Regions from separate parts of the Nocardia sp. NBC_00416 genome, predicted to be linked through region 3. Evidence: riboswitches for the same ligand, from Rfam matches in the RefSeq annotation. Region 3 holds a riboswitch; each other region holds the start of a gene.

What was found. Region 3 has a riboswitch for S-adenosylmethionine ahead of OG804_RS21220 (rhodanese-like domain-containing protein). Riboswitches for the same ligand answer to the same signal wherever they lie in the genome.
Region 1: another riboswitch for S-adenosylmethionine. It lies ahead of OG804_RS08480 (aminotransferase class V-fold PLP-dependent enzyme); the one in region 3 lies ahead of OG804_RS21220 (rhodanese-like domain-containing protein).
Region 2: another riboswitch for S-adenosylmethionine. It lies ahead of metX (homoserine O-acetyltransferase MetX); the one in region 3 lies ahead of OG804_RS21220 (rhodanese-like domain-containing protein).

The regions. Positions count from the first base shown of each region.
Region 1 is NZ_CP107932.1:2,095,345-2,104,927, forward strand. Features, by position in the region: gene OG804_RS08475 (GNAT family N-acetyltransferase) at 1-583, opposite strand, end outside; gene OG804_RS08480 (aminotransferase class V-fold PLP-dependent enzyme) at 687-2,000, opposite strand; SAM riboswitch class IV at 2,047-2,160, opposite strand; gene OG804_RS08485 (NtaA/DmoA family FMN-dependent monooxygenase) at 2,193-3,584, opposite strand; gene OG804_RS08490 (ABC transporter ATP-binding protein) at 3,645-5,294, opposite strand; gene OG804_RS08495 (ABC transporter permease) at 5,291-6,178, opposite strand; gene OG804_RS08500 (ABC transporter permease) at 6,175-7,194, opposite strand; gene OG804_RS08505 (ABC transporter substrate-binding protein) at 7,194-8,837, opposite strand; gene OG804_RS08510 (TauD/TfdA dioxygenase family protein) at 9,038-9,583, opposite strand, start outside.
Region 2 is NZ_CP107932.1:6,156,288-6,165,870, forward strand. Features, by position in the region: gene OG804_RS26605 (error-prone DNA polymerase) at 1-111, shown strand, start outside; gene OG804_RS26610 (DUF4349 domain-containing protein) at 802-1,956, shown strand; gene OG804_RS26615 (tRNA (cytidine(34)-2'-O)-methyltransferase) at 2,070-2,534, opposite strand; gene OG804_RS26620 (hypothetical protein) at 2,571-2,798, opposite strand; gene cycA (D-serine/D-alanine/glycine transporter) at 2,853-4,334, shown strand; gene OG804_RS26630 (DUF3017 domain-containing protein) at 4,528-4,773, shown strand; gene metX (homoserine O-acetyltransferase MetX) at 4,804-5,949, opposite strand; SAM riboswitch class IV at 6,204-6,314, opposite strand; gene OG804_RS26640 (NADP-dependent isocitrate dehydrogenase) at 6,590-7,807, shown strand; gene OG804_RS26645 (transglycosylase SLT domain-containing protein) at 8,202-9,242, opposite strand; gene OG804_RS26650 (helix-turn-helix domain-containing protein) at 9,468-9,583, shown strand, end outside.
Region 3 is NZ_CP107932.1:4,931,471-4,941,053, forward strand. Features, by position in the region: gene OG804_RS21205 (amidohydrolase family protein) at 1-254, opposite strand, end outside; gene OG804_RS21210 (FAD-dependent oxidoreductase) at 326-1,714, opposite strand; gene OG804_RS21215 (Rv0361 family membrane protein) at 1,944-2,414, shown strand; SAM riboswitch class IV at 2,479-2,591, shown strand; gene OG804_RS21220 (rhodanese-like domain-containing protein) at 2,609-3,025, shown strand; gene OG804_RS21225 (O-succinylhomoserine sulfhydrylase) at 3,022-4,233, shown strand; gene OG804_RS21230 (HAD-IIA family hydrolase) at 4,866-5,642, opposite strand; gene fgd (glucose-6-phosphate dehydrogenase (coenzyme-F420)) at 5,891-6,901, shown strand; gene pta (phosphate acetyltransferase) at 7,352-9,424, shown strand; gene OG804_RS21245 (acetate kinase) at 9,457-9,583, shown strand, end outside.

The DNA.
Region 1 (9,583 bases), 2.8 Mb from region 3:
TCAGTTGCTGCAATCGCCACCAGTGGGAGGGCCGGTCGATGGCGCCGGTCCACGATACGTCGGCGGTGGCATAGATCTTGGCGGGAACCTCCCAGCCGTCGGCGGGCGTGAGCAACCGGACCGGTCCCGCGGCGGGCACGGTGTCACGGAAGCGGGCCCGGCGGACATCGATCTCACAGCGGGCCGCCGACCCCGCCACGCCGTAACCGAACCGCTCGTAGATCCCGCCCTGGGTGGCACGCAGCGACGCCACGACCTCTCCGCGTTCGGCGATATCGGTGAGTTGCCGGCGCAGCAGCGCGGACGCGATGCCCTGACGCGCGTATGTCGACAGCACCCCCACATGGGTCACCGCCGCATGCGGCAGCCGTGCCCCACCCGGCGCCACCAGCCAGCTGGTGTAGGAATTGACCGTTCCCACCAGTTCGCCGGCGACGCGGGCGCCGAGTGTGCGCCCGAGTTCGTTCAGCCCGTCCCCGGACTCCGCCGACAGTGGCGGCACCCCGACCATCGCGGTCCGGAACACCTGCTGCGCGGCACGCAGATCCGCTGCGTCGGTCAGTATGTCGATATCGATGGGCATATCGGGTCACCCCCGTCGTGAGTCGGATTCGGTAGGGACGCTCGGGCTCGCTGCCTCGTACAGCGGCCCGCGGGTCGCGACCCTTGTCCTATCGGGCACGGCTTCAAATCGTGCACGGCCCCGCCCCGGCGGCCGTTGCCGCGACCAGACCCGGGCGGGTCTCCGGAACCGGATCCCAGCGGCCGCCCGCACAGGCGTAGTCCCACCGCGGTCCCCGGGTGACCAGCGCGTGCACGGCGGCCAGGAGCCGGTCGATATCGGCGGCCGTGGAACCGAGCCCGATACTCGCGCGCAACGCGGCGTCGAGACCGAACCGCGCCAGCAGCGGGTGCGCGCAGAAACGGCCGTCGCGCACACCGATCGCGTGTTCCGCGGACAGATAGGCCGCGACCTGTCCGGCATCGAATCCGTCTACGGTGAAGGCGACGATTCCCACACAATCGGCGCTGTCCGGCCAGATCCGCAGACAGCGCACCCCCGCGATGTCCTCCAGTCCGGTCCGCAGCCGGTGGGTGAGTGCCTGCTCGTGCGCTTGCGCCGGACCGGCGAGCTCGGTGAGCGCCTCGCAGGCGGCCGCCAGCGCCGCGGCGCCCAGCACATTCGGAGAACCCGCCTCGTGCCGGTGTGGGGCGGCGGCCCAGATCGCAGTCTCCCGGGTGACCGCGGTGACCGCGCCGCCGCCGGCCAGATAGGGGGGCGCGGTGTCGAGCCAGTCGCGGCGGCCCACCAGCACACCGGCGCCGAACGGCGCGTACAGCTTGTGACCCGAGCAGGCCAGGTAGTCGATCCCGGTGGCGCACAGGTCGATTCGGCGGTGCGGGGCCAGTTGCGCCGCGTCCACGAGTATCCGCGCACCGTACCGATGCGCGAGTTCGGCCAGGCGCTCCAGCGGCAGCACCTCACCCGTGACATTGGACGCCCCCGTCACCGCCAGCAGGGCGGCGGGTTTCGCGCACAGTTCGGCGGTCAGCCGGTCGATCGTCTCGGCGAGGGTATCCGCCGCGGGCACCACCCGGCGGCCGTGCCGGTCCCAGGGCAGGTAGTTCGCGTGGTGTTCGATATCGAGCACCACGGTCTCGCCGGGGACGCATCCGGCGAGCAGGTTCAACGAGTCGGTGGTGTTGCGGGTGAACACCACCTCTTGATCGTCGGCGCAGCGCAGGAATCGGCGCACCGACTCCCGGGCCGCCTCGTAGCACTGGGTGGAGATCCGGGACGCGTAGCCCGCGCCGCGATGCACGCTCGCGTAGTAGGGCAGCAGCTCGGCGACCCGCGCGCCGACCTGCTCCAACGCCGGCGCGCTGGCCGCGTAGTCGAAATTGGCGTAGCCGCCGGTCCCGCCCTGCACCAGCGGTACCCGCAGGTCGGCACCGGACACCCGGGCCGGGGCGCAGGTCGGGTCGTATACAGCGGTCATCACGCAATCCCTTCGATCGAGGGACTCCGGATCGGGGAGTGAACGGAGCCCGCGCTTGCCGCGCTCGGGCGAGCAGCGGCCAGGTCGTCACCCGGGGCACCCCACCGCGGAGGAGGGTTGCCGGCCAGCAAGCCGGGGCTTCACGCTGGCACTCATGACCTGAGGCGAGGTTGTCAGAGGCTCACCGACTTGTCAACTCGAACCGGACCGGTGCGCGCCGACGGGCTCGTCGGGCACAGACCGGCGCACCGGATCCGCCGATTCCGGCGACCGATCCCGGCGCGAAGCCCCCAACTGATCTCGGAAGGTCCGGGCCCCGGGCAGGTAATCGTCATGGAAAACCTTGTGGCGCTGCAATTCCGGGACCACATGGTCGACGAACTGCGCCAGGCCGTGCGGCAGGATGGGCGGCTGGATACTGAACCCGTCCACCGCACCGCGGTCGTGCCAGTCGATGATCGAATCGGCTATCTGCTCGGGAGTCCCGATCACCACTTGATGACCGCGACTCGTCCCGAACTGCTCCTGCAATTTCCGGAGCGTGTTCCGGCCGCTGTCGATGAGATCGCGCAAGGTCTGGTATCTGCCCTGCTGTCCTTGGAAGCCGGTCGCCGGAAGTGCGGGCAGGATCTCGTCGTAGCCGTATCCGCTCAGATCGAGCCCGGTGAAGGTGGCGATCTGCCGGGCCACTTGAGCGGGCAGAACGAGTTCCTCCAGTTCGTCGTACAGCTTGCGGGCCTCGGCCTCGGTCGAACCGATGAACGGCCACAACCCGGGCAGGACGCGGACATCGCCGGGTGAACGCCCCGCGTCCCGGGCCGCGCCGCGGAGCGCGTCACGGAAGGACTTCGCCTCCTGGAACGTCTGCTGCACCGTGAACACGACCTCCGCGTACCGCCCGGCGAACTCGATACCGGCCGGTGACCTCCCCGCCTGGACGATCACCGGTCTGCCCTGCGGCGACCGGGGCAGGTCCAGCGGTCCGCCGAAGGTGAAGCGCCCGATCCGGCTCGGTTCGGTCGCCACCCGGTCCTGATCGAGATACCGGCCCGACGCGCGATCACGGACCACCGCGCCGGGCTCCCAGGAGTGCAGCAGATGATCGACCGCGTCCACGAGTTCGGCCGCCGCGCGGTATCGGTCGTCGTGCTCGGCCAGCCGCGCCGACCCGAAGTTCCGGGCCTCGTGGTCGGAAGTCGAGGTCACCACGTTCCAGCCGAATCGGCCGCCGCTGAAATGGTCGAGGGTGTTGATCAACCGGGCGAGGTGGTACGGCGGGTAGAAGGCCGTGGAGATCGTCGCGACCAGTCCGATGCGTTCGGTGTGCTGGGACAGCGCCGCGAGTGTCACCAGCGGTTCGAGGTTGCTCACCCCGTTCAGCGCTACGTTCGGTGAGAACGCGAGCGTATCGGCGAGGAAGAACGCATGGAATTTGCCGCGTTCGGCGATCCGCACCAGGTCGACATAGTGGGCGGGAGTCAATTCCGCCGCCTCGTCCGGCGCGGCCGGATGCCGCCACGATGCCGCGTGATGGCCGGCTCCCATGACGAACGCGCTGAGGATCAGCCCGGGTCGGTGTGCCACAGATTCACCTTCTCGTTGTGCTCGGACTTTTTTCGGATACTTCGGGCTGCCGGGCGGCCCTCACGAGATCCGCGGGACGGCGTCGAGCAGCTCGCGGGTGTACTCGTGCCGCGGCTTGTCGAAGACCTCCACCACATCGCCCTGCTCCACGATCCGGCCGTCCTTCATCACCAGCAGCCGATCCGCGATCTGATGTACGACACCGAGGTCGTGGGTCACGAAGACGAAGGTCGTCCCGTGCTCGGCCTGCAACTCCTGCAGGAGGTCCAGGATCTGCGCTTGAACGGAGACATCCAGGGCCGATACGGGCTCGTCGCACACCACGATTCGCGGGGTGGGGGCCAGGGCCCGGGCGAGCGCGACCCGTTGACGCTGGCCGCCGGACAGGAACTGAGGTTGCCGATCCAGAATCGCGCCGGGCAACCGGACCCAGTCGAGTGCCTCGCGGATCCGCCGCCGCCGCGCGTGTTCGTCCGGATAGGCGCGCAGCAGTGATTCCGCGATGATCTGCTCGACCGTGTATCGAGGATCGAACGAACTGAGCGTGTCCTGCGGCACCAATTGGACCTGTTCGCGCCTGCTACGGCGTTCGCTCTCGCGCAGCGAACTCCACGGCCTCCCGTCGAGCCGGATCTCACCCGAGGTCGGCGCGACGAGTCCGAGAATCGCCTTCACCGTCGTTGTCTTCCCGGAGCCGGATTCGCCGACGATGCCGAGTGTTTCGCCGCGCCGGACGGTGAAACTCACATCGTCGACGGCGGTGACCACGACGCGGCTCCGGCCGGGCCGCCCGTAGGTCCTGGTCAGGTGCGAAACCTCGAGGGCGGTATCCCCGGCGTCCACGGTGTGCGCGGGAATCCGCACCCGTGGAAGAGCTCCGGCGCCGTCGGCCGCCGCGCCGATCGAGCTCAGCGCGAATCCGCGTGTTTCCCGGGTGGGGACCGCGGCGATCAACTTGCGCGTATAAGGGTGCCGCGGCGCACGGAGCACCTCCGACGTCGGCCCCGACTCGACCACTTCGCCGTCACGCAGCACCAGGACGCGATCGGCGATACCGGAAACGACCGCGAGGTCGTGGCTGACCAGCACCAGTCCCGCACCGGCCGCGAGCCGCGACCGGAGCACGCCGAGAACCTGGCGCTGCACAGTGACGTCGAGCGCCGTGGTCGGTTCGTCCGCGACCAGAACCCGCGCGTCGGCGGCGATGGCCGACGCTATCAGCGCGCGTTGCCGCTGGCCGCCGGACAGCTGATGGGCGTACTGTTCCGCGCGGCGTTCGGCGCCGCCGATCCCCACCGATTCCAGCAGCGTCCGCACCACGGCGCGCCGTTGCTTCTTGTCTCCGATCCGGTGGGTGTCCAGCGATTCGGCCACCTCACGCCCGATGGTCCGCAGTGGGTCCAGGCTCACGAGCGCGTCCTGCAGGACGAGGCCGATGTAGCGGCCCCGGACCCGCTGCCAGGCCCGGGTGTCGAAATCCAGGGCGTCGCCGCCGCCGATCCGGAATGTATCGGCGGCGACGATCGACCCCGGTCCCGCGAGCCCGACGAGGCTGCGCGCGGTGAGGCTCTTCCCGGAACCCGACTCCCCCACCAACGCCACGCACTCCCCGGCGTCGAGGGTGAAACTCATCCCCGACGACACGATCGGCGGTGCGGCACCGAAACCGATCCGCAGATTTTCGACGTTGAGCAATCGGTCGCCGGTCATCGGATCCTCCGTTCGAATCGGGCCTGCGCGTACCGGCCGAGAACGAGGAACGACGCGACGGTGAGCACCAGCGCCAGCCCGGGGAACACACTCGCCCACCAGGCCACCCGGAGCACATCGCGGGACTCGGCGAGCATGATGCCCCATTCCGGCGTGGGCGGTTGCGGACCCATTTTCAGGAAACTCAGCCCGGAGACGGCCAGGATCGAGGCGCCCAGATCCAGGGCCGCCACCAATCCGATCGAACCGATCACATTGGGCAGGACATGTCGCACGATATTGCGGAACCGGGAGTGACCGAAGGTGACCGCGTTGATCACGTAATCCGACCCGGTGACCTGCAGAGTCCGGGCCCGGATGATCCGCCCGAATTTCGGCACACTCGATATCCCGATCGCGAGCGCGATCCCGAGCGGGCCCCGCCCCCACAGGACCGCGATGAGCAGTGCCAGCAGCACGCCGGGGAAAGCCGACAGCAGGTCGAACACCCGCCCCACGATCTCGTTGACGACGGTTTTCGCCAAGCCCGCGGTCGAGCCCAGCAGCGCGCCCAACGCGACACCGATCACCAACGCCGCCAGCGCGATACCGAGCGACCAGCGGGCACCGTGCAGGATGCGCGAATAGACATCACGGCCGAGCTGATCACTGCCGAGCAGGAATCCATCGCCCGGCGGGCGCAGCGCGGCGGCCGGGGCGGTCGCGGTCGGATCGGTCGCGCCGAGCAGCGCGGGCGACAGGATCGCCAGCAGTACCAGCGCCAGATACACCAGGGCGACGATCACCGGCAGCGGGAGCCGCGCTCGGGCGCGCCGCGGCGGCGCCTTCGTGGTGTCGGGCAGGGCGCCCGCGGTGTCGAGTACCGATGTCGTGTCCACGGTCATCGCGCTGCCTTCAGTCTCGGATCGATGAGTGCGTAGGTGATGTCCACGATCGTGGAGATCACCACATAGATCGCGGCGACGATCAGCACGATCGCCAACACCACCGGCACGTCCTTGCTCATCACCGCCTGCAGCGCGAGGGTGCCCAGGCCCGGTCGGCCGAACACGGTCTCGGTGATCACCGCGCCGCCCAGCAGATGCGCGACCAGCCAGCCGGCCAGGGTGACCGTCGGAACGAGGCCGTGCCGGAGCGCGTGCCGCACCCGCAGGCGCGATTCGCCGATCCCGCGGGAGAGCGCCGTCACCGCGAAAGGTTGTTCCAGCGCACGTTCCATCCCGTCGCGCAGGACCGGTGTCAGCAGCCCGAAGGTGGGCAGCGCCAAGGTGAGGGCCGGCAGCACCAGCGACGACAGATCCTTCGCCCCGGAAACAGGGAACAGCTTCAGGTTGAAGGAGAACGCCAGCAACAGGAGCAACCCGAACCAGAACACCGGCACGGAATTCGCGACGACCTCGACCGCCGAGAAGATCGACCGCACGAAACGGTTACGGCCGGCGGTGAACACCGAGACGAGGATCGCGGCGGCGCACGCGAGAACCCCCGCGGCGACGGCGAGTTCGACGGTCGATCCGATCTGCGCGGTGAGGAGTTCGGTGACCTCCTGACGCCTCACATAGGACCGGCCCAGGTCGCCCTGTGACAGCCGGCCCAGGTATTGGAAGTACTGTGTGAGCAGCGGCTCGTCCAGGCCCCAGTCGGCGCGGATGGCCTCCCGCAGACCGGGATAGTCGATATCGCCGGCCATGATGTCCTCGATCTTGCCCGGGATGAACTGCAGTGCCACGAAGGTGGCCGTGAACGCGGCCCACAGCACGATCACCGCACCGGCCAGGCGGCCGGCGATCGTCGCGCGCAGGGTGGTGTCGCGGCGCCGGCCCGGGACCGCTGTCGCGGACCCGTCGACCGCCGGGGCCGCGACCGTCCCGTTCACGAGCGGTCCGGCGGGGCCGCCCATCAGCCGATCCAGACGTCGTGGAAGCTGCCCACGGTCAGCGAATCCGGTTCGAATCCGATGCCGTGCACCCGCGCGGACGTCGCGATCTGGAAGGCCCCCGACGAGAGCGGCACGAACAGCGCGTCGTCGAGCACGATTTTGCGCTGGACCTGATGGATCAGGTCGATACGCTCCTGCTCGTCGGGGGTGGCCACCGCCCGCAGCGCCAGATCGTTGATCCCGGCGACCTCGGCGGGTTTACGCGCCGCGTACTTGTACAGCCAGTCGTGGATATAGGTGGTGACGTTGTTGGCGAGATCGGCGCCCGTCCAGATGTTGGGGTAGATGCCGTAATTGCCGCTGTAGAGCCGCGAGTAGAAGGTGCCGGAGTCCGGTGTCTCCAGGACGAGGTCCAGCCCGATGTTCTTCTTCAGCTCGGCCTGAATGGATTGGATGAGGATATCCCGCTGGTCACGAACGGCTTCGGCGATGTACTCGACGGTGACCGTCAGCCGCTTTCCGTCCTTGGTGCGGAACCCGGCCGCGTCGCGTCCGGTCCAGCCGGCCTGGTCGAGCAGGCCGTTGGCGTTGTCGATCTTGTTGCCCCACTGCCCTTCCAGGCTCGGGTCGTAATACGGGCTGTCGGCGCCCGCCCAACTCCAATTGCGGGATACATGCCCCTGATAGAGGCTCCCGACGACGGCGTCCACGTCGAATCCGTCGCGCAACGCCGTCCGGACCCGGACATCGTCGGTCGGGAAGCGACCGGCGTTGAGGTTGAACCCGAACGAGGTGCTGGTGTCGTACCCGACCAGATATTTGAAACCGTCGACGTTCTCGAACAGCGGAACATCGTAGGACTGCACGCTGTCGATGATGTCGACCTGATCGGACTGCAGAGCGCCGGTCCGCGCCGAGGTCTCGGGCAGGAAGGTGAACACCACCTGGTCCAGGTAGGCGGGACCCTGGTGGCCGGCGGAGGCGGGCGCCCAGCTGTAGGCCTGATTCTTCGCCAGGGTGACGTCCTGGCCCGGGTTGTACTGCGCGATGGTGAACGGGCCGGTGCCGATGAGATGGCCGGTGTCCTTGCAGAGTGTGTCCTTCAACGGCAGCACCGACGGCGCGAGGAAACCGGCACGCACACTCGACAGTGACCGCAGCAGACCCGAATCCGGCTTCGCCAACCGGAAGACGACCGTATCGGCGTCGACCACGTCCACCTGGCGGATACTGCCGATGACCTTGCTCGCGTTGGTGGCGTTGGCGGGGTCCAGGATGAAATCGTAGTTGGCTTTCACCGCGGCCGCATCGAACGCCTCACCGTTGGAGAAGGTGACGCCCTTGCGCAGTTCGAAGGTGTAGGTCAGCCGGTCCTCGGAGATCCGGTAGCTGTCCGCCAGCCACGGCGCGAATGTACCGTCCGGCTTCCAGTAGAGCAGCGAATCGATCACGTTGCGCGCGACCGTGTAGTTCATGATCGTGCCCGTGTAGTGCGGGTCGAAGCACGGCGGATCGAGCGAGAGTCCGAACCGGGCCGTACCGCCCGGGACCGGTTCACTGTGCTCGCTCGCCGCCCCACCGCCCGATGAGCATCCGGCGAGCACCATCATCAGAATCGCGAGGCAGGCCGCGCCCGCTCGCAGGATGGTCTTCGATCGCTTCATGATGCTCCACTTCGAACAGGATCTGGCTTGCGCGTATGAGAAAGGGCCCGCATGCACGGGAGGTGCGAGGAGGCATTCGCGGCCGGATACCCGGCCGCGGATCCGGACGCCCCCGTGCCCGGGCCGCGAATCGGCGTCGCGGCCCGGGCACGGGGGCGGTGCGAGGTCCCGCGGTGTCACGCGGAACAGCGGACGATTGTTCAGGAGCCGTAGAACGGCTCTCCTTCGACGGATTCCGAACGGCGGCCGTCGACACCCTCCGGTACGTCGCCCTCGATGGTCACCCGGTAGAGCACCCGGTCGTGCCCGAGATGACCGGCGTCCGGGATGGCCAGGTGCGCGGTCGCCCGGTTGTCCCAGAACGCGACACTGCCCGGCTGCCAGCGGAACCGGACCGTGTACTCGGTCCGGGTCGCCTCGTCCCACAGCGCGTCGAGGAGGTGCGAGCTCAGGCGGGGGCCGAGATTGCGAATGTTCTTGGCCTTGCGGGTGAATCCGGGACTCACGAACAGTGCCCGCTCACCGGTCTCCGGATGCACCCGCACCACCGGATGGAAAGTGCGCAGCGGTTTGTTATCGATGGCCTCCGCCCGGCTGCTCCGCCGGGCCGCGCGGTTGTCGAAGGTGTGTTCGGCATCCAGGTTGTCCACGAAATCGCGCAGTTCGGCGGGCAGGTTCTCGTACGCCGCCACCAGGTTGGTCCAGGCGGTGTCACCGCCGTACGGCGGCAGGATGTCGGCCCGCAG
Region 2 (9,583 bases), 1.2 Mb from region 3:
CTGCTGATCCGCGGCCGGGTGCAGAACGCGGAAGGCGCGGTGAGCATCTACGCCGAACACCTGCGCCGCCTGGACATGCGCATCGGCTCCCGCTCCCGCGACTTCCGTTGAGCTGTATCTATTGCGCCGCCTTCGGCGTCGCGGGTCGGGGCCCTTGTCAACCCCGGTTCTTCACTCCCGCCGGTCGGTCGCTGCGCTCCCTCTCTCTGGTCGCTCCAGAACCGGGGCGGGCCCCGACCGTGAATGCTGGCCATCCGGAAGCAGGAATTGCGGAAGCAAGTGTTGCAGACTCGGCTGGACCGCTGCGAAACGGTGCCGACTCGGCGCGGGCCTTCAGACGACTCGGTGCGGGCCCTCGGACAAAAAGACAAGGAGGAGCCTGCTCGTGAAGGTCTGTGTTTATTTGCGCCGCCTTCGGCGTCGCGGGTCGGGGCCCTCGTTAACCCCGGTTCTTCACTCCCGCCGGTCGGTCGCTGCGCTCCCTCTCTCTGGTCGCTCCAGAACCGGGGCGGGCCCCGACTGTGTTTGTTTGCGCCGCCTTCGGCGTCGCGGTTCGGGGCCCTTGTCAACCCCGGTTCTTCACTCCCGGCGGTCGGTCGCTGCGCTCCCTCTCTCTGGTCGCTCCAGAACCGGGGCGGGCCCCGACCATGAATGCTGACCATCCGGAAAGAGCAGCGACCTGCGGATGCGAGTTCTGCGAACCTCGGAGGGGACCACTGGGGAAACGGCCTGTGTTTCAGGCGCGCCGAAAACACGAGCATTCGGGTTACTGATCCCGAAATCGACCATTACGCTGCCAGCATGCGAAAGCTCGGCGTGTTGTTCGTGGTTGTGTGCGGATCGGTTCTGCTCGCCGGATGCGGGGACGATTCCCGCTCCGCCTCGGGGGATCACTCGATGTCCTTCGAGGGCGGCGCACCCGCTCCCGCCACCGCCCCGGGTATCCGGGTCCAGAAGGCGCCGAGCCGCGAACAGGCTCCCTCGCCCGCGCCGGATACCGCCGACCAGGCCATCGCCCGCAAGGAAGTCGTCACCGGCACTGTCGATCTCACCGCCGCCGACCCTGTCGCCGCCGCGCAGACCCTCGCCGACCGGGTGTCCGATCTCGACGGTCGGATCGATCAGCGCACCGAGAATCCCGGCACCGCCGACACCGAACCGCACGCCGATCTCATCATTCGCATCCCCGCCGCCGATACCGACGCGTTCATCGACGGTCTCGCCGATCTCGGCGAACTGACCCAGATCAGCACCAACCGTGACGATGTCACTCTGCAGTGGCAGGATCTCGACGCCCGCATCACCGCCCTGCGTGCTTCGGTGGACCGGCTCCGCGATCTCATGGCCCGGGCCGTGAACACCGCCGATCTGATCGCCGCCGAGGGAGCTCTCGCCGACCGGCAGGCCGAACTCGACAGCCTGACCGGGCAGCGCCGCTACCTCGACGACCAGATCTCCCTGTCCACCTTGACCATCGATATCAGCAGCCCGGCCGAGGTCACCGGCGACACCGGCCCGTCCAACTTCTGGGACGGCATCGTGGACGGCTGGAATTCGCTGTTCGACTGGCTGCAGGACGCGGTCGTGTTCGTGGGCCGGGCGCTGCCGTGGCTGGCGTTTCTCGCGATCCTGGGGGCAATCGTGGGGGCGGTCGTCGGACTGTTCCGCCGTCGCGCCTCGCGGGGTGCGGGATCCGAGAACAAGACCGTGGCGGCCGGCGACGAGTCTCCTGGGGCCAGGTATGCAACCGTGCGCGCCGGAGACACGTCCGTGAACGCCGGGAACACGACCGCTGACGCCGAGGACACGACCGCTGACGCCGAGGACACGACCGCGAGCGCCGTCAGCGAGCCTGTGCAGAAGGAGAGCAAGTCTGTGGAGACGGAGAGCGAGCCCGCAGGGTCCGGTGCCGAATCGGCAGGCGAGCCGGACGGGCCGGCCGCCGACCAGCACTGAGCCGTGCCCACCACGGTTCACGCGGTGATCGAGCCGAACAGCCGGAAAGGCCCGCTGGTCGGCACTCTGCCGACGACGCCCTGCGGCTGTGGGTGGCGAGCATCGCGCCGCGGTCAGACCGCGCCCGGGAACCCGTGCTGCCGCCACGCCTCGTACACCGCGACCGAGGCCGCGTTGGCCAGATTCATCGACCGCCGCCCCGGCAGCATCGGGATGCGCACCTCGCCGCTGATGTGCTCGTCGGCGAGTACGTGCGCGGGCAGCCCGGAGGGTTCCGCGCCGAACAACAACACGTCGCCGGGCAAGTAGGAGATCTCCGTCATGGAGGTGGTGGCCCGGGTGGTGAACGCGAACACCCGCTCGGGCCGCAACAGCTCCCACGCCGTGGGCAGGTCGGGGTGCACGGTCACCGAGGCGAGGTCGTGATAGTCCAGCCCCGCCCGGCGCAGCTTGGCCTCCGACATGTCGAAGCCCAGCGGTTCGATCAGATGCAGCTCACTGCCGGTCCCGGCGGCGAGCCGAATGGCATTGCCGGTATTGCCCGGTATGCGAGGCTCATGGAACATCAATCGGAACACAGCGGACCAGTCAATCAGGTGCCCGAAGAGGCGCGGTCACCGACCGACGGCTTGAATACCACGTTCCTCGCGTAGTAGTTCTTCCGACCGTTCAGCGAGATTGCGTTCGGCGTGCATGACACCGGCGAAAGAGAGATGCCGACGTCGTTTGCCCGCCGGTTCGCCCGCTGCTTCCTCCGGTGGGTCGGTGACGACCAGTTGCAACGCGACGGCCTGCAGGGCCCGCGCCTGGTCCGGCGTACCGTAGGCCCGCCCACTCTGCACCGATCCCCGGTTGATGGTCGAATGGGCTGTCCGATTGGTTCCGGAGGGAGAAATATGGCCGTGCTGCAAGGCCAAGGGGGTTCAGGCGACGACGCGTCCGGAGTGGGCGGTCCCGGCGGCGGCCCGGAGGAACTGAGCCGTCAGCTGGCGAATCGACATATCCAGCTGATCGCGATCGGCGGAGCCATCGGCACCGGCCTGTTCATGGGGTCGGGTAAGACGATCTCGCTGGCCGGTCCCTCGGTGATCCTCGTCTACATGATCATCGGCTTCTTCCTCTTCTTCGTCATGCGGGCGATGGGGGAGTTGCTGCTGTCGAACTCCGGGTACAAATCGTTCAGTGATTTCGCCGGTGACCTGCTCGGCCCGTGGGCCGGGTTCTTCACCGGCTGGACCTACTGGTTCTGCTGGGTGGTCACCGGTATCGCCGATGTGGTGGCGATCGCCGGATACGTCTCGTACTGGTGGGCGGACCTGCCGCTGTGGATTCCCGCGCTGGTCTGCATCGCCGTCCTGCTGGTGCTGAACCTGCCGACGGTGAAGGCGTTCGGTGAGACCGAGTTCTGGTTCGCGCTGATCAAGGTGATCGCCATCGGCGCGCTGATCGTGACCGGTCTGGTCATGGTGATCACCGGCTTCACCGGCGATAACGGGAGCACGGCCGCGCTGGCCAACTTGTGGAACGACGGCGGTTTCTTCCCGACCGGACCCATGGGATTCGTGGCCGGCTTCCAGATCGCGGTCTTCGCCTTCGTCGGCATCGAACTGGTGGGTACCACCGCCGCCGAGGCCAAGGAGCCGCAGCGCACGCTGCCCCGCGCGATCAACTCGATCCCGGTCCGGGTGCTGCTGTTCTACGTCGGTGCGCTGATCGTGATCTGCGCGGTGACCCCGTGGCGGGAGGTGTCGGCCGATGCCAGCCCGTTCGTGGCGATGTTCTCGCTGGCCGGGCTCGGCATCGCGGCGAGCGTGGTCAATTTCGTCGTGTTGACCAGCGCCACCTCCAGCGCGAACTCGGGTATCTACTCGACCTCGCGGATGGTGTACGGCCTGGCCGGTGACGGTGACGCTCCCGCGTTGTTCGGGAAGCTGTCCCCGCGCCGCGTCCCGGCCAACGCGCTGCGCTTCTCGTGCGCGTTCCTGCTGATCGGGGTGGTGCTGCTCTACGCCGGGCAGTCGATCGTCGAGGCTTTCACGGTGGTCACCACCATCTCGTCGCTGTGCTTCATGTTCGTGTGGACGATGATCCTGGTCAGCTATCTGGTCTACCGGAAGCGCCGGCCGCAGCTGCATGCCGCGTCGACGTTCAAACTCCCCGGTGGAGTCCCGATGGTCTGGGCGGTGCTCGCGTTCTTCGTGTTCCTGGTCTGGGCGCTCACCCAGGAGACCGACACATTGCAGGCCCTGCTGGTGACCCCGATCTGGTTCGCTGTGCTGGGCATCGCCTACCTGGTGGTGCGGCGCAGCCCGCATCATGAGGCATTGCGCGCCCAGCACCGGGACAAGGTGCAAGCCGAACTGGCCGCGCTGCGCTGATCGGATCGGTTCCGTCCCGGGCGGCGCCGTCAGCGCCGACGCGTAGCCGGCCTCGCGGTGTCGTCCGGGACCAGCGCTACCGGGGCGGGCAGGATCTGGAACAATCGCCACCGTGACCGACGCCGAGACTACGACCGCCGACGATCCCGGCACCGGCAGCCGTTGGGCCGGTTTCCTCCGCTGCCACCTGCCGATGGTCGTGGTGGCCGTGGTGGTGCTGATCGCGGTGGTCTTCGTCGCTCAGGACCGCTGGCGCCGTGGCGCGTTGTTCTTCGGCGGCGCGACTCTGATCGCGGCTGCGTTCCGGTTGTGCCTGCCGACCGTGCGGGTCGGTCTGCTCGCGGTGCGCAGCAGGCCGTTCGATGTCGGCGCGCTGACGCTGCTGGGCGGCTCGATCGTGTTCCTCGCGGCGACCATCAACACCCTCGGCGTGGGCTGACCGCGCTGCCGCGACGGTGGTGGTGCGGCGTCAGTGGTCGGCGCGGGCCAGGTTCATCGTCTGGGTGAGCAATTTTCCGATCGCCGCGGCCTCGGTGAGGAACGCGTCGTGGCCGTCCCGGGAGGCGATGACCTCGAAATGCCGGCAGCCGGGCAGTCCCTCGGCCAGTTCCCGCTGTGTGTGCAGGGGGTACAGGCGGTCGGAATCGATACCGCCCACGATGCACGGCACCGCGGTGGAGCTCATCGCCGCATCGACACCACCGCGGCCGCGGCCGATGTCGTGCCGGTTCATCGCCTCGCTCAGCAGCACATAGGTGGCCGGGTCGAAACGCCGGCTCAGCTTCTCGGCCTGGTATTCCAGGTAGCTCTGCACCGCGTACCGGCCGCCGTCCCAGGGGTCCTCACCGTCCTGCGGACTGTTCGCGAACCGGCTGTCCAGTTCGACCTCGGTGCGGTAGGTGAGATGGGCGATCCGCCGCGCGATGCCCATACCGGCCCGCGGAACCCGGCCGGTGCCGTGGTAGTCGCCGCCCTGCCAGTCCGGGTCGCTGGTGATCGCCGCGATCTGGGTGGTCTGGGTGCCGATCTGGTCGGCGGTGGCGCGCGCGCCGACCGCGAGGATCAACGCGGCGGCCAGACGCTCGGGTGCGAGCAGCATCCACTCCAGTACGCGCATGCCGCCCATGGACCCGCCGATCGCTGCGGACAGGCGGTCGATACCGAGCACGTCGAACAGCTTCAGCTCGGCGTTCACCTGGTCGCGGATCGAGATGTCGGGAAACCGTGAGCCCCACGTCGCGCCGTCCGGCGCCCGGGACGCCGGACCGGTGCTGCCCTGGCAGCCGCCGAGCACATTGGTCGCGACGACGCACCATTCGTCGGTGTCGATCGGCGCTCCCGGCCCGACCATCCCGTTCCACCACCCGGGTTGCGGATGGTCGGCGTCGGCCCGGCCCATGACATGCGAGTCCCCGGTCAACGCGTGCTCGATCAGCACCACATTGTCCAGGGCGGGTGACAGCTCCCCCCAGCGCTGTACCGCCAGCCGGACCTCCGGCAGCCGGGCGCCGTTCTCCAGGGTCAGACCGCCGATATCGATGACGCCGAGAGTGCCGTCGGGTGGTGGTAACTGCGCCACCGACCGGGTCGTGGTTCGTTCGGTGCCCACCTTCACGCGATGATTTCCGTCGCGCCTACCGGGTTGCGTCGTGATACCCGGAGCGTATGAATCGCCGCCGAGGACCCGGCTGGGCGAGAAACGGCGCCGCCGACGGCGACCATCGGTCTGCGGCCGGTCGCTCGGACATCGGTCGGGCCGGGGGTACTGCCATCGGTCATATCGTGCTCCAGAGAATGGGGGGTTTCTCGTCGAATCGTGAGAACGCCGCGATCACCGCGGCCGGAAACCGGCACAATCGATGACCTCCTGACGTGCGCTTGCTCCCGGCTTTCGGGGGCCCGGTCATCACCCGGAGCACCCCACCGCATCAGGAGGGTTGCCGTCCAGCGAGCCGGGGCTTGGCGCTGGCGCTCATGACCTGCTCAACATGGTAGCGGGGCGGTCGCGAGGGATAGAAATCGGTATATGCCGGTACCGGGTAATCTTGTGGCGCGGTTCACCGTGTGAGATCTCACCACCGGGGCTGGCTGCACCGCGGGACCACCCCAAGCAGTACGCTCGTCTTGGTTACACCAGACGTCTCGTGGACAACGCGAGATGTATACGTTGTCTGTTGGACAGCTGGGGTCCGCTCACAAGCGTGTTCGCCTGGCCGTGCAATGAGGGCACCAGTCTTAGGAGGACACGAAGATCCATGTCCAAGATCAAGGTTGAAGGTACCGTCGTAGAACTCGACGGCGACGAGATGACTCGGATCATCTGGCAGTTCATCAAGGACAAGCTGATCCACCCGTACCTCGACGTGAACCTCGAGTACTACGACCTCGGCATCGAGTACCGCGACAAAACCGACGACCAGGTGACCGTCGACGCCGCCAATGCCATCAAAGAGCACGGCGTGGGCGTCAAATGCGCGACGATCACCCCGGACGAGGCCCGCGTCGAAGAGTTCGGTCTCAAGAAGATGTGGCGTTCACCCAACGGCACCATCCGCAACATTCTCGGCGGCACCATCTTCCGTGCGCCGATCATCATCTCCAACGTTCCACGCCTGGTCCCCGGCTGGACCAAGCCGATCATCATCGGCCGCCACGCCTTCGGCGACCAGTACCGCGCCACCGACTTCAAGGTCTTCGAGGCCGGCACCGTCACCCTCACCTTCACCCCGGAGGACGGCAGCGAGCCGATCGTGCACGAGGTCGTGCAGATGCCGGAAGACGGCGGCGTCGTGATGGGCATGTACAACTTCAAGAAGTCCATCGAGGACTTCGCCCGCGCCTCGTTCAACTACGGGCTGCAGCAGAACTACCCCGTCTACATGTCGACGAAGAACACCATCCTGAAGGCCTACGACGGCATGTTCAAGGACACCTTCGAGGAAGTCTTCGAGGCCGAGTTCAAGACCCAGTTCGAAGCGGCCGGTCTCACCTACGAGCACCGGCTGATCGACGATATGGTCGCCTCCTCCATGAAATGGGAGGGCGGCTACGTCTGGGCCTGCAAGAACTACGACGGCGACGTGCAGTCCGATACGGTCGCGCAGGGCTTCGGCTCGCTCGGTCTGATGACCTCGGTGCTGCTCACCCCGGACGGCCGGACCTGTGAGGCCGAGGCCGCGCACGGCACGGTCACCCGGCACTTCCGCCAACACCAGCAGGGCAAGCCGACCTCGACCAACCCGATCGCGTCGATCTTCGCCTGGACCCGCGGCCTCGAACACCGGGGCAAGCTGGACAACACCCCCGAGGTGATCGGTTTCTCGCAGACGCTCGAGGATGTCGTCATCAAGACGGTCGAAGGCGGTCAGATGACCAAGGACCTCGCGGCGCTGGTCGGTGGGGATCAGGGTTACCTGACCACCGAGGAGTTCCTCGCGGCGCTCGACGCGAACCTGGCGCGCGCGCTGAAATAGTCGCGCCGCTTCGGCATCGTGGGGTCCGGCCCGCGGCGTCGCCTTTCAGCTCTCGGGACCGCGGCTCCGCCGCCCGCTCCGAGGGGTGACGGGCGACGCGTCCGAGACCGTGTGGCCTCGCGCTCAGGAAATGCGCTCCGGCGCTTTCCTGTGTGCGAGGCTCGTCCTCGGGTGCGGTTGCTCAACAGTCGATGGGCCGCCGCGCGGCCGCTGCCGCAATCGGTCGATACAGATACCCAGCGGATTGCCGATCATTGTGGCTTCGGCGTCCTCGTCGATCCGCGCCCGCCGATTCGGCACCGTAACCGGTATCCCGGCGGCCGACTGCCGACGCTTTTCCCGTCTCCGGGAATTGTGTCCTGCATAGTCGTCGAACCCGCGTCGGTTGTGTGCCTCAGTAGCCCTTCGGATCTCGTTTCGGATCGGCCTGCTGTACCTCTTGCTGGAGATTGCTGCCGTCCGCGGTCACGCCGTAGACGTCCATCACATAATTCATGCTCGCCGCGACATTCGCGACGGGGTCGTAAATATTGCTCGACGTACCGGCGACGTGATAAGCCTCGAAAGTCGCCGGGATGGTGTGGGTCAGGCCACGCGAACTCTGTCCCTTGGCGGCGTTATCGTCCCAATTATTGATGGAGTTGGGATCGTTGCTGGACTCTCGCTCGATCAATACGAGATATCCGTTCTTCCATTTCTCCCGCGCCTCCGGGTCCTGAATTCCCAGCGCGTCCAGTGCGCCCTCGATAGCCGCGTCCACAGTCGAGTTGCCGGTGTAGCGGGCGTAGTCCTCGTCCGTGGCCGTGCCCGCGTATTGGGAGTCGCCACCGCCCGAGCTCGCGTACGACGCCGGTGAGTATCCACCGGGCGACGTGTATCCTGCGCCGGGCCCCGGGGACGGCGTGCTGGTGTCGATCTGGCGCGCCTGCTCGTCGACCTGGTCCAGCGCGGTCTCCATTTCGCCGTAGACGTTGTCCACTGTATCGAGTACGAGTCCGGACAGGCCGAACTCGGTGGTGCTCGATATGAGTCCGTCCTCGTTCAGTGGATAGACGCGTTCCAACTCTGTTTTGAGGTCGTTCACGTCCTGCTTGATGGCTCCGAAAGCGGCGCTGGACGTGTTGTACGTGGTATTGGCCGTGAGGTTCACTTCATCGTGCTGTTTTTCCAGATCTTTCCGCACGCCATCGATATCTGACGCCTTTGTCTCGTATTGCTCGGCCATTACGGAATGGTCGCTCGACTTGACGAGTCCCTCTTTGTTGAACATATCGAGCATGTTCTCGGTTTTTTCGGCTTTGTCGGCGTTACCGGTGGCCAGGAGGTCGGCGCAGTTCTGAATGGCTTGATCGGCGGCGGCGACGACGGCCCGCAACCACAACCTCGCACCCGCGGGTGGTTCGAGTTCTACTTCCCAGTAGCCTTTGGGCTTCATCGGGGTCCGTCGCCGCGTAGCATGCCCTCCAGTATCGCGTCTTCGGCTGTGTCCGCTCACCAGGACCGGGAAGTCGGGACCGCCGGCCGGTGGGCCGATATCGGCCGGTGGAGCCGTTCCGCGGTGGCCGGGTGCTCGTTGCGGCATCGAGCCGTGTCGCCGGGATCGCCACAGCGAGTGGCAGGGCTGCCTACTGGCGAACGATTACTGCCATACACTCGGCTCGTGACCGCACACACCGTCGCGCTGGCCGTGTCCCCTGGCTATCTGCATCCGTGGGATCTCTACGAACTGGGTGTCGCCGTCTCGATCTTCGGCACTGCGCAACCCGATCTCGCCGA
Region 3 (9,583 bases):
AGGATCTCGGAATCACTGGCGTCCAGATCCAGCCGGGTCACACCGACCCAGCCCGGGCCCAGCTCGGCCAGCGCGGTACGCAGATAGCTCTGATCATTGGCCTGGAACGACGCGCTGACCACCGCACCACCGGACGGCCGGAACCGAGCCATCCGCCGCCGATAGTCGGCGACGGTGTAGGGCTCCGGCAGGTAGCCCTCGTTCTCGATCAGCGGAAAACGCGGATCGATGATGTGCAGATGGGCGTCGAACACGGATACAGCATGCCTGAAATGTCGGGGCGCCCGCTCCTCCCAGCCCTGGACCGAGAGGAGCGGGCCGCGGATTAGACCTTGTGCGGTTCGCTGGCGCGCAGCATGTCCTCACGCTCGACGACCTTGACCCGCTCCCGGCCTTCGGGTTCGCCCAAGGAGCGTTCGTGCGCGTCGAGGCGGTACCAGCCGGCCCAGGTGGTGAACGGGATACCCCGGCCCTCCAGGAACTCCAGCACGGCCTCGGGTTCCGGGCTCTCGGCCGCGGCGAGGGCGCCGCTGTCGTCGAGGAGGCAGGCGACCGTTTCGTTCGCATCGCCCTTGGTGTGACCGATGAGCCCCACCGGCCCGCGTTTGATCCAGCCGGTCACATAGGTGCCGGGCAGGTAGCGGGCGGCGCCGTCGGCGTTCTCGTCGACCAGTACGCGACCGGCCTCGTTCGGGATCACACCCGCCTGGTCGTCGAACGGGAGCTCGGAGATGTTCTGGGACAGATAGCCGACGGCCCGGTAGACCGCCTGCACATCCCAGTCCTTGAACGTCCCGGTGCCCTTGACATTGCCGGTGCCGTCGAGCTGGGTGCGCTCGGTACGCAGGCCCACGACCTTGCCGTCGGAGCCGACGATCTCGGCGGGAGATTCGAAGAAGTGCAGGAACAGCTTGTGCGGGCGGTCGCCCTGGTCCCGGATCGCCCACTGCTCCAGGGTGTTGGCCACCATATCGACCTGCTTGGAATGGCGGCGGGCCGCTTCGGAACCCTCGTCGTAGTCGATGTCCGCAGGGTCGACGATGACCTCGATCGTGGGCGAATGGTCGAGTTCGCGCAGCTCCAGCGGGGTGAACTTGGCCTGAGCCGGCCCACGGCGACCGAATACGTGCACCTCGACGGCCTTGTTGCCCTTGAGGCCCTCATAGACGTTCGGGGGGATCTCGGTCGGGAGCAGTTCGTCACCGGTCTTGGCCAGCACCCGCGCGACGTCCAGGGCGACATTGCCCACGCCCAGCACCGCGACCTTCTCCGCGTCCAACGGCCAGGTGCGCGGCACATCCGGGTGCCCGTCGTACCAGGACACGAAGTCGGCCGCACCGTAGGAACCGTCCAGGTCGATACCCTGGATCGGCAGCGCCCGGTCGGCGTTGGCTCCGGTGGAGAAGATCACCGCGTCGTAGAAACGGCGCAGATCCGACAGCGTGATGTCGGTGCCGTAGTCGATATTGCCGAGCAGGCGCACCTGCTCCTTGTCCAGCACCTTGTGCAAGGCGGTGACGATGCCCTTGATCCGCGGATGGTCCGGCGCCACGCCGTACCGGATCAGCCCGAACGGGGCGGGCATCCGCTCGAACAAATCGATCGAGACGTCGGCATCCGACTTCATCAGAGCATCGGCGGCGTAGATCCCGGCGGGCCCAGCCCCCACGATCGCGATCCGAAGCGGGCGGTTCGCTTCCTTCTGCTCGGTCATCAGTTACGCGCACCCTTATCGGTCGAAAGAATCACTGGCGTTGGTGTTAGCTTAGGCTAAGTTGACGCGTGGCTCGTATACGCCGTTGTCGCGCCGGTTCGCGGGCGGCTACTCGCCGTACGTCTTCCCACGTCGCCGCGGCTGCTGCCGTGCGGCAATGCGCGGTCTGCCCCGATTCTATCGGGGTGGGGCCGCACAGCCGATCCGGGGACCAGGGATGATCGTAGGCATGAGCAATGGCGGACCCGCCGACGAGCCGGCAGCCACCGAACCGGACGGCCCCGAGGACCCCCGCACGATTTGGCCGTTCATCGTGGCCGCGGTGATCGTGGCGCTGATCCTCGGCGGTGTGCTCATCGCCGGACTGGTGTCGCCCGTTGAGAAAAATGTCACAGATTCCGATCGGATCGCCGGAGCGGTCCGTGATTTCGCCCAAGTGAGCAACCGCTACGGGGTGGAACCCCCACGCGAAGCGGTCTGCCCAGGCTTCGTACCGGCCCGCTCACCACTGGCCGGGCAACTGAAGCCCGGCGAAACCGGGAAAGACATCGAAATCACGAAATTCGGGCCCGTCGACATCAACGGCGACACGGCGACCATCGAAGTGACCAGCCGAGTCGAGGGCGAGGAGAAGACCGCGGCCTGGTGGCTGTTCCTCTCCGACGGCGACTGGCAGGTGTGCAACCAGCCGGTCGAATGATGTCATCAGTGGCGTCAACCGAGGTTTGACACGGCCCGACCCCGCCGGGCAATCTTTTGGTTTGGGTCATGAGTGCCAGCGCCAAGCCCCGGCTCGCTGGTCGGCAACCCTCCTCCGCGGTGGGGTGCTCCGGGTGACGACCTGGCGCGCATCGAACCGATGCGGCAAGTGCGGATTCGCAGGAGGTGCCACGTATGAGTTACGCAGGGGATATCGGCTCGCAGCAGGCATGGGAACTGCTGACCGGTAATCCGGACGCAATCCTGGTGGATGTGCGGACCGAGGCCGAATGGAAATTCGTCGGAGTCCCCGACACCAGCGCGATCGCCAGGCCGACGCTGCTGGTGGAATGGGTGGACACCACCGGCGCCCGCAACACCGAGTTCCTGAACCAGCTGCGCAGCGCGCTGGCCGACCGGCCCGCCGACGCGCCCGTGGTCTTCCTCTGCCGGTCCGGCCAGCGGTCGGCACATGCCGCCGACGCCGCGACCGCGGCGGGTATCGCGCCCGCCTACAACATCAGCGACGGGTTCGAAGGTCCGCTCGACGAACACGGGCATCGCGGCATCGCCGGCTGGCGGGCCCACGGGCTCCCGTGGCGGCAGTCATGATCAACGGCGGCTCGTTCGAACGCCCGCTGCCCGAAGGCGTCGGGCCCGCGACGCTGGGCGTCCGCGGCGGCCTGAGCAGGTCGGGATTCGACGAGACCTCCGAGGCCCTCTACCTGAACTCCGGGTTCGTCTACTCCAGCGCCGAAGCCGCCGAGGCCGCGTTCACCGGCGAGAACCCGCACTATGTGTACTCCCGCTACGGCAATCCGACCGTGACCACGTTCCAGGAGCGGATGCGGTTACTCGACGGCGCCGAAGCCTGTTTCGCGACCGCCAGCGGTATGGCCGCGGTATTCGTCGCACTCGGCGCGCTACTGAAGGCAGGCGACCGGCTGGTGGCCGCACGCAGCCTGTTCGGATCCTGTTTCGTGGTGTGCAACGAGATCCTGCCCCGCTGGGGCGTGGAAACGGTGTTCGTCGACGGTGAAGACCTCGACCAATGGGAAGCGGCGCTGTCCGAACCCACCGCCGCGGTGTTCTTCGAAACCCCCGCCAACCCGATGCAGACCCTGGTCGACGTGCGCAAGGTCTGCGAACTCGCGCACGCCGCGGGCGCCAAGGTGGTGCTGGACAATGTCTTCGCCACTCCGCTGCTACAGCGCGGATTCGAACTCGGCGCCGACGTGGTGGTCTACTCGGGCACCAAACACATCGACGGCCAGGGCCGCGTACTGGGCGGCGCGATCCTCGGATCCGAGGAGTACATCGAAGGTCCGGTGAAGACGCTGATGCGGCACACCGGACCGGCGCTCAGCCCGTTCAACGCGTGGACGCTGCTCAAAGGGCTGGAAACCATGCCGCTGCGGGTCCGGCAGTCCGCCGAATCGGCGCTGCGCATCGCACGCTACCTCGACGAGCATCCGGCGGTCAGCTGGGTGCGGTACCCGTTCCTGGAATCCCATCCGCAGTACGACCTGGCGAACGCGCAGATGAGCGGCGGCGGCACCGTAGTGACCTTCGAGCTCGAAGCCGCGGCCGACGCAGCCAAGAAACGAGCGTTCGAAGTGCTGAACGGGCTGCGGATCATCGACATCTCCAACAACCTGGGCGACGCGAAAAGCCTCATCACCCACCCGGCGACCACCACCCACCGGGCCATGGGGCCGGAAGGACGCGCCAGCATCGGACTGTCGGACGGGGTCGTCCGAATCTCGGTCGGCCTCGAGGACATCGAAGACCTGATGGGCGACCTGGACCAGGCTCTGTAATTTCTGCCCCGCCTTCGGCGGGGCGGGTCGGGGCCCTTGTTAACCCCGACCTCGGAGGTGGGCTATCCGGACGGGGCGAGAGGTGGGGGCGGACCTACTTCTTGGTCGGTGTGGGTAGGTACACGACCCTGCCAGTGCTCGATGGTCGCCGATCTATGGTCGGCGGTGCGCATGCGCTCGGTTGCTGCGCTCCTTCGCTTCGTCGCTCCAGAACCGGGGCGGGCCCCGACCTCGGAGGTGGGCTATCCGGACGAGGCGAGAGGTGGGGGCGGACCTACTTCTTGGTCGGTGTGGGTTGGTTCACGACCCTGTCAGTGCTCGATGGTTGCCGATCTATGGTCGGCCGGTGCGCACGCGCTCGGTCGCTGCGCGCCTTCGGTCTGTCGTTCCAGAACCGGGGCGGGCCCCGACCATGAATGCTGGCCTTGTGAGGTGGGGTGAGTGATTTGTGGAGGTTGAGGACGACGCCCGAGACTCGCGCCTGCGGCGCATGCGCTTCGGGCGCTGACCAGCGGGCCGGGCCGCAACCTTTGTGGACCTCGCTGGACTCGGTGCAGGGAGGGTGCGGCCGCTCTTTTATTGCGCTCGTCCGGCCGAGTAGGCGGTTGCTCACGTTCGGCGCGCAGATCGGTTCATCCGAGGCGGTCGCCCGGTTCGGGGAAGGGGGTCCGGACTCGGCCCACCAGGTCGGCTACCGAGTTCAGGACCATGGTCGGCCGGTAGGGATAGTGTTCGATCGAGGTCCGGGTGGAGATCCCCGAGGTGACCAGGATGGTGCGCATACCGGCCTCCATCCCCGAGATGACGTCGGTGTCCATCCGGTCGCCGATCATCACGCTGGATTGCGAGTGGGCGTCGATCCGGCGCAGTGCCGAACGCATCATCAGCGGATTCGGTTTGCCGATGTAGTAGGGGTCGCGGCCGGTGGCCCGGGTGATCAGGGCGGCCACCGAACCGGTCGCCGGCAGTACGCCGTCACGGGACGGACCGGTCGGGTCGGGGTTGGTCGCGATGAAACGCGCGCCTCGCTCGACCAGCCGGATCGCGGTGGTGATCGCCTCGAACGAGTAGGTGCGGGTCTCGCCGAGCACCACATAGTCGGGGTCGACCTCGGTGAGCACGTAGCCGATCTCGTGCAGGGCCGTCGTCAATCCCGACTCGCCCACCACGTACGCGGTACCGCCGGGCCGCTGTTCGTCGAGGAAACTCGCCGTGGCCAGGGCCGAGGTCCAGATCGAATGCTCCGGTATCTCCAGGCCGGTCTGCCGCAACCGCGCCTGCAGGTCGCGCGGTGTGCGGATGGAGTTGTTCGTCAGTACCAGGAACGGGATCTGCTCGGCGCGCAACTCGGCGAGGAACTCGTCGGCGCCGGGCACCATACGGTCCTCGTGTACCAGCACCCCGTCCATATCGGTGAGGTAGGACAAAATCCGGTCGTCTGTGCTCACCCTCTCGATTCTGCGCTTCGGCGACCGCGCGTTGGGTATGCCGCGCCCGGAGCCGGGAACGTGAGCCGATTCCGGAGCCGCCACGCAGGGCGCCGGCCGTGTCCACGCCCCCTCGTTCCGGCCGCGGGTGGGCCGCGCCCAACTGCGCCTATTAGGGTCGAATCCGGGCCGGAAACGGTCCGACCACAACGCGACAGGAGTGGGCGAAAATGGGTGAGCTGAAGCTCGGGTACAAGGCGTCGGCGGAACAATTCGGACCCCGTGAGCTGGTTGAGCTGGCGGTACTGGTCGAAGAACACGGCCTCGACAGCGCTACGGTCAGTGACCATTTCCAGCCGTGGCGGCACAAAGGCGGCCACGCGCCGTTCTCACTGGCCTGGCTGGCGGCCGCGGGTGAGCGCACCGAGCGGATCATGCTCGGCACCTCGGTACTCACCCCGACCTTCCGGTACAACCCCGCGGTGATCGCGCAGGCCTTCGCGACACTGGGCTGCCTCTACCCGGGCCGGGTGATGCTGGGAGTGGGCACCGGCGAGGCGTTGAACGAGATCGCCACCGGCTATTCCGGAGAATGGCCGGAGTTCAAAGAGCGGTTCGCGCGGCTGCGGGAATCGGTGGATCTGATGCGGGCACTGTGGACCGGCGCGCGGACCGATTTCGACGGCACCTACTACAAAACGGTCGGCGCCTCGATCTACGACGTTCCCGAAGGCGGAATCCCGGTGTACGTCGCGGCCGGCGGCCCGGTCGTAGCCCGGTACGCGGGCCGGGCGGGCGACGGATTCATCTGCACCTCCGGCAAGGGCATGGATCTCTACACCGAGAAACTGATGCCGGCGGTCGCCGAGGGTGCGGCGAAGGTGGACCGCGAGATCAGCACGATCGATCGGATGATCGAAATCAAGATCTCCTACGACACCGATCCCGACCTCGCCCTGGAGAACACCCGCTTCTGGGCACCGCTGTCGCTGACCGCGGAGCAGAAGCACAGCATCACCGACCCGATCGAAATGGAAGAGGCGGCCGACGCCCTGCCGATCGAGCAGATCGCCAAACGCTGGATCGTGGCCAGCGACCCGGACCAGGCGGTCGAACTGGTGCAGCCCTACGTCGACGCGGGCCTGAACCACCTGGTGTTCCACGCACCCGGACACGACCAGAAGCGCTTCCTGGACCTGTTCCAGCGCGACCTCGCGCCGCGGCTGCGGAAACTGGGGTAGGACAGGGCGAGGCGACGGAGGGTGCGGGAAAAGTCGTCGGCGGTCGGACCGGCGCACGGTCTGCAGCACACAGTCTGCAGCCCACGGTCTGCAGCCCACGGTCTGCTCAGCGAACCACCGCACCCACCCTGCGCCGAGTCCAGCGAGGCCCTCGAAGGTTGCGGCCCCGCCCGCTGTTCAGTGCCCGAAGCGCATGCGCCGCAGGCGCGAGTCTCGGGCGCTGAACAGCGGGCCCTCTGGGGCCGCAACCCGCGACGCCGCAGGCGGCGCCAAAAACACAGACCTTCACGAGCAACCCCACCTCTGGCCTTCGCGGGCAGACCAACGTTGTGGGTGAGCCCCACGCTCCGCGAGCAACCCCACCCCGGACCGTGTTCACAGTCCGATCGACAGTTGCGCACACCGGGTGGGCCGTCGGTGTTACGCAGTAAAGGTGGCTAGGCTTTGCCCATGGCCGAGGTTGCTGCGTCCAGTGTGTACATCGCATCGCCCGAAGGCGATACCGGTAAGTCGACCGTGGCGCTCGGCGTTCTGCAGATGCTGTGCGCGACCACCGCGCGGGTGGGGGTGTTCCGGCCGATCACTCGTTCGGCGACCGAACCCGATTACATTCTCGAACTGTTGCTCGAGCACAGCACCGTCGATATCGAATACCAGCAGGCTGTAGGGGTCGGCTACGAGCAGGTGCACGCCGATCCGGATGCCGCGATCTCCGAGATCGTCATGCGGTACCACCAGGTGGCTGCCCTGTGTGACGCGGTGGTGGTCGTCGGCAGCGATTACACCGATGTGGCCAGTCCCAGCGAGCTGCGGTTCAATGCGCGGATCGCGGTGAATCTGGGGGCGCCGGTGCTGCTGGTGGTGCGGGGGGCGCAGCGGTCGCCGGGCGAGATCGAGCAGCTGGTGGAATTGTGCGCGGCCGAGTTGGCTGCCGAGCACGCGCAACTCGCGGCGATCATCGCCAACCGCTGCGCGCCCGGCGAACTCGAGTCGGTCCGGGAACGTCTCGCTCCTTTCGGCGTGCCCTCGTGGAGTCTGCCCGAGGTTCCCCTGCTCATCGCGCCCACGATGGCGGAGCTGTGTGACGCGCTCGACGGCGAGATATACAGCGGCGACCCCGAACTGCTGGATCGGGAGGCGCTGGGCGTGATGGTCGGCGGGATGACCGCCGAACACATTCTGGAGCGCCTCTACGACGGCGCCGTGGTGATCGCGCCGGGCGATCGTTCCGATGTGCTGCTGAGTGTCGTCAACGCCCATGAGGCGGAGAGTTTTCCGTCGCTGGCCGGGATCATCATGAACGGTGGACTGCTCCCGCATCCCGCCGTCGCCCGGCTCATCACCGGCTTGCGACCGCGATTACCCATTCTGACCACCGGTCTGGGCACCTACGACACCGCCGGGGTCGCGCACCGCACCCGCGGCCGGTTGTCCGCGCACAATCCGCGCAAGGTGGATACCGCGTTGGCGCTGATGGAGACCCATGTGGATGCCGCGGATTTCCTGCGCCGGCTGGAGGTGCCGATGACCAGCGTGGTGACCCCGCAGATGTTCGAATATCAGCTCATCGAACGCGCCCGGGCCGACCCCAAGACGATCGTGTTGCCCGAAGGCGACGACGATCGGGTGCTGCGCGCTGCCGGCCGGGTGTTGCAGCGCAAGATAGCGGCCCTGATCATTCTCGGTGACGAGACCGCGATCCGGGCCCGGGCCGCGGAACTCGGAGTGGATATCGCCGAAGCGCGGGTGCTCGACCCCCGGACCTCCGAGTATCTCGACGATTTCGCCCGCGAATACGCCGAACTGCGGGCGCACAAGGGGATGACGGTGGAGCGGGCGCGGGAAACGGTCACCGATATCTCGTATTTCGGCACCATGATGGTGCATCGCGGGATCGCCGACGGCATGGTGTCCGGTGCCGCGCACACCACGGCGCACACCATCCGGCCCTCGTTCGAGATCATCAAGACGGTGGACGGGGTCTCGACGGTGTCGAGTGTGTTCCTGATGTGCCTGGCCGACCGCGTGCTGGCCTACGGCGACTGTGCCGTGGTCCCGGACCCGAGCTCCGAGCAGCTCGCCGATATCGCCGTCTCCTCGGCGGCGACCGCGACGCGATTCGGGATCGACGCGCGCGTGGCCATGCTCTCCTATTCGACCGGCGAATCCGGCAGCGGCGCGGATGTGGACAAGGTGCGGGTGGCGACCGGTTTGGTCCGGGAGCGGGCTCCGGAGCTGCTGGTCGAGGGCCCGATCCAATACGACGCGGCCATCGAACCGACCGTCGCCGACGCCAAACTGCCCGGCTCCGCGGTGGCGGGCCGAGCCACGGTTTTCATCTTCCCCGACCTCAATACCGGCAACAACACCTACAAGGCGGTGCAGCGCAGCGCGGGCGCCGTCGCGATCGGACCGGTCCTGCAGGGGTTGCGCAAACCGGTCAACGACCTGTCCCGCGGCGCGCTGGTCACCGATATCGTGAATACGGTGGCCATCACCGCGATTCAGGCACAGGAGCAGTGACCGCGGCGCGGTCCGGCGATGAGGAGACGGCGATGGACGGCAACCTGGTGCTGGTGGTCAATTCCGGCTCGTCCTCGATCAAATATCAACTGGTGGATCCGGCTTCGGGCGCGGTCGAGGCGGCCGGGCTGGTGGAGCGGATCGGCGAGGCCGGCGGCG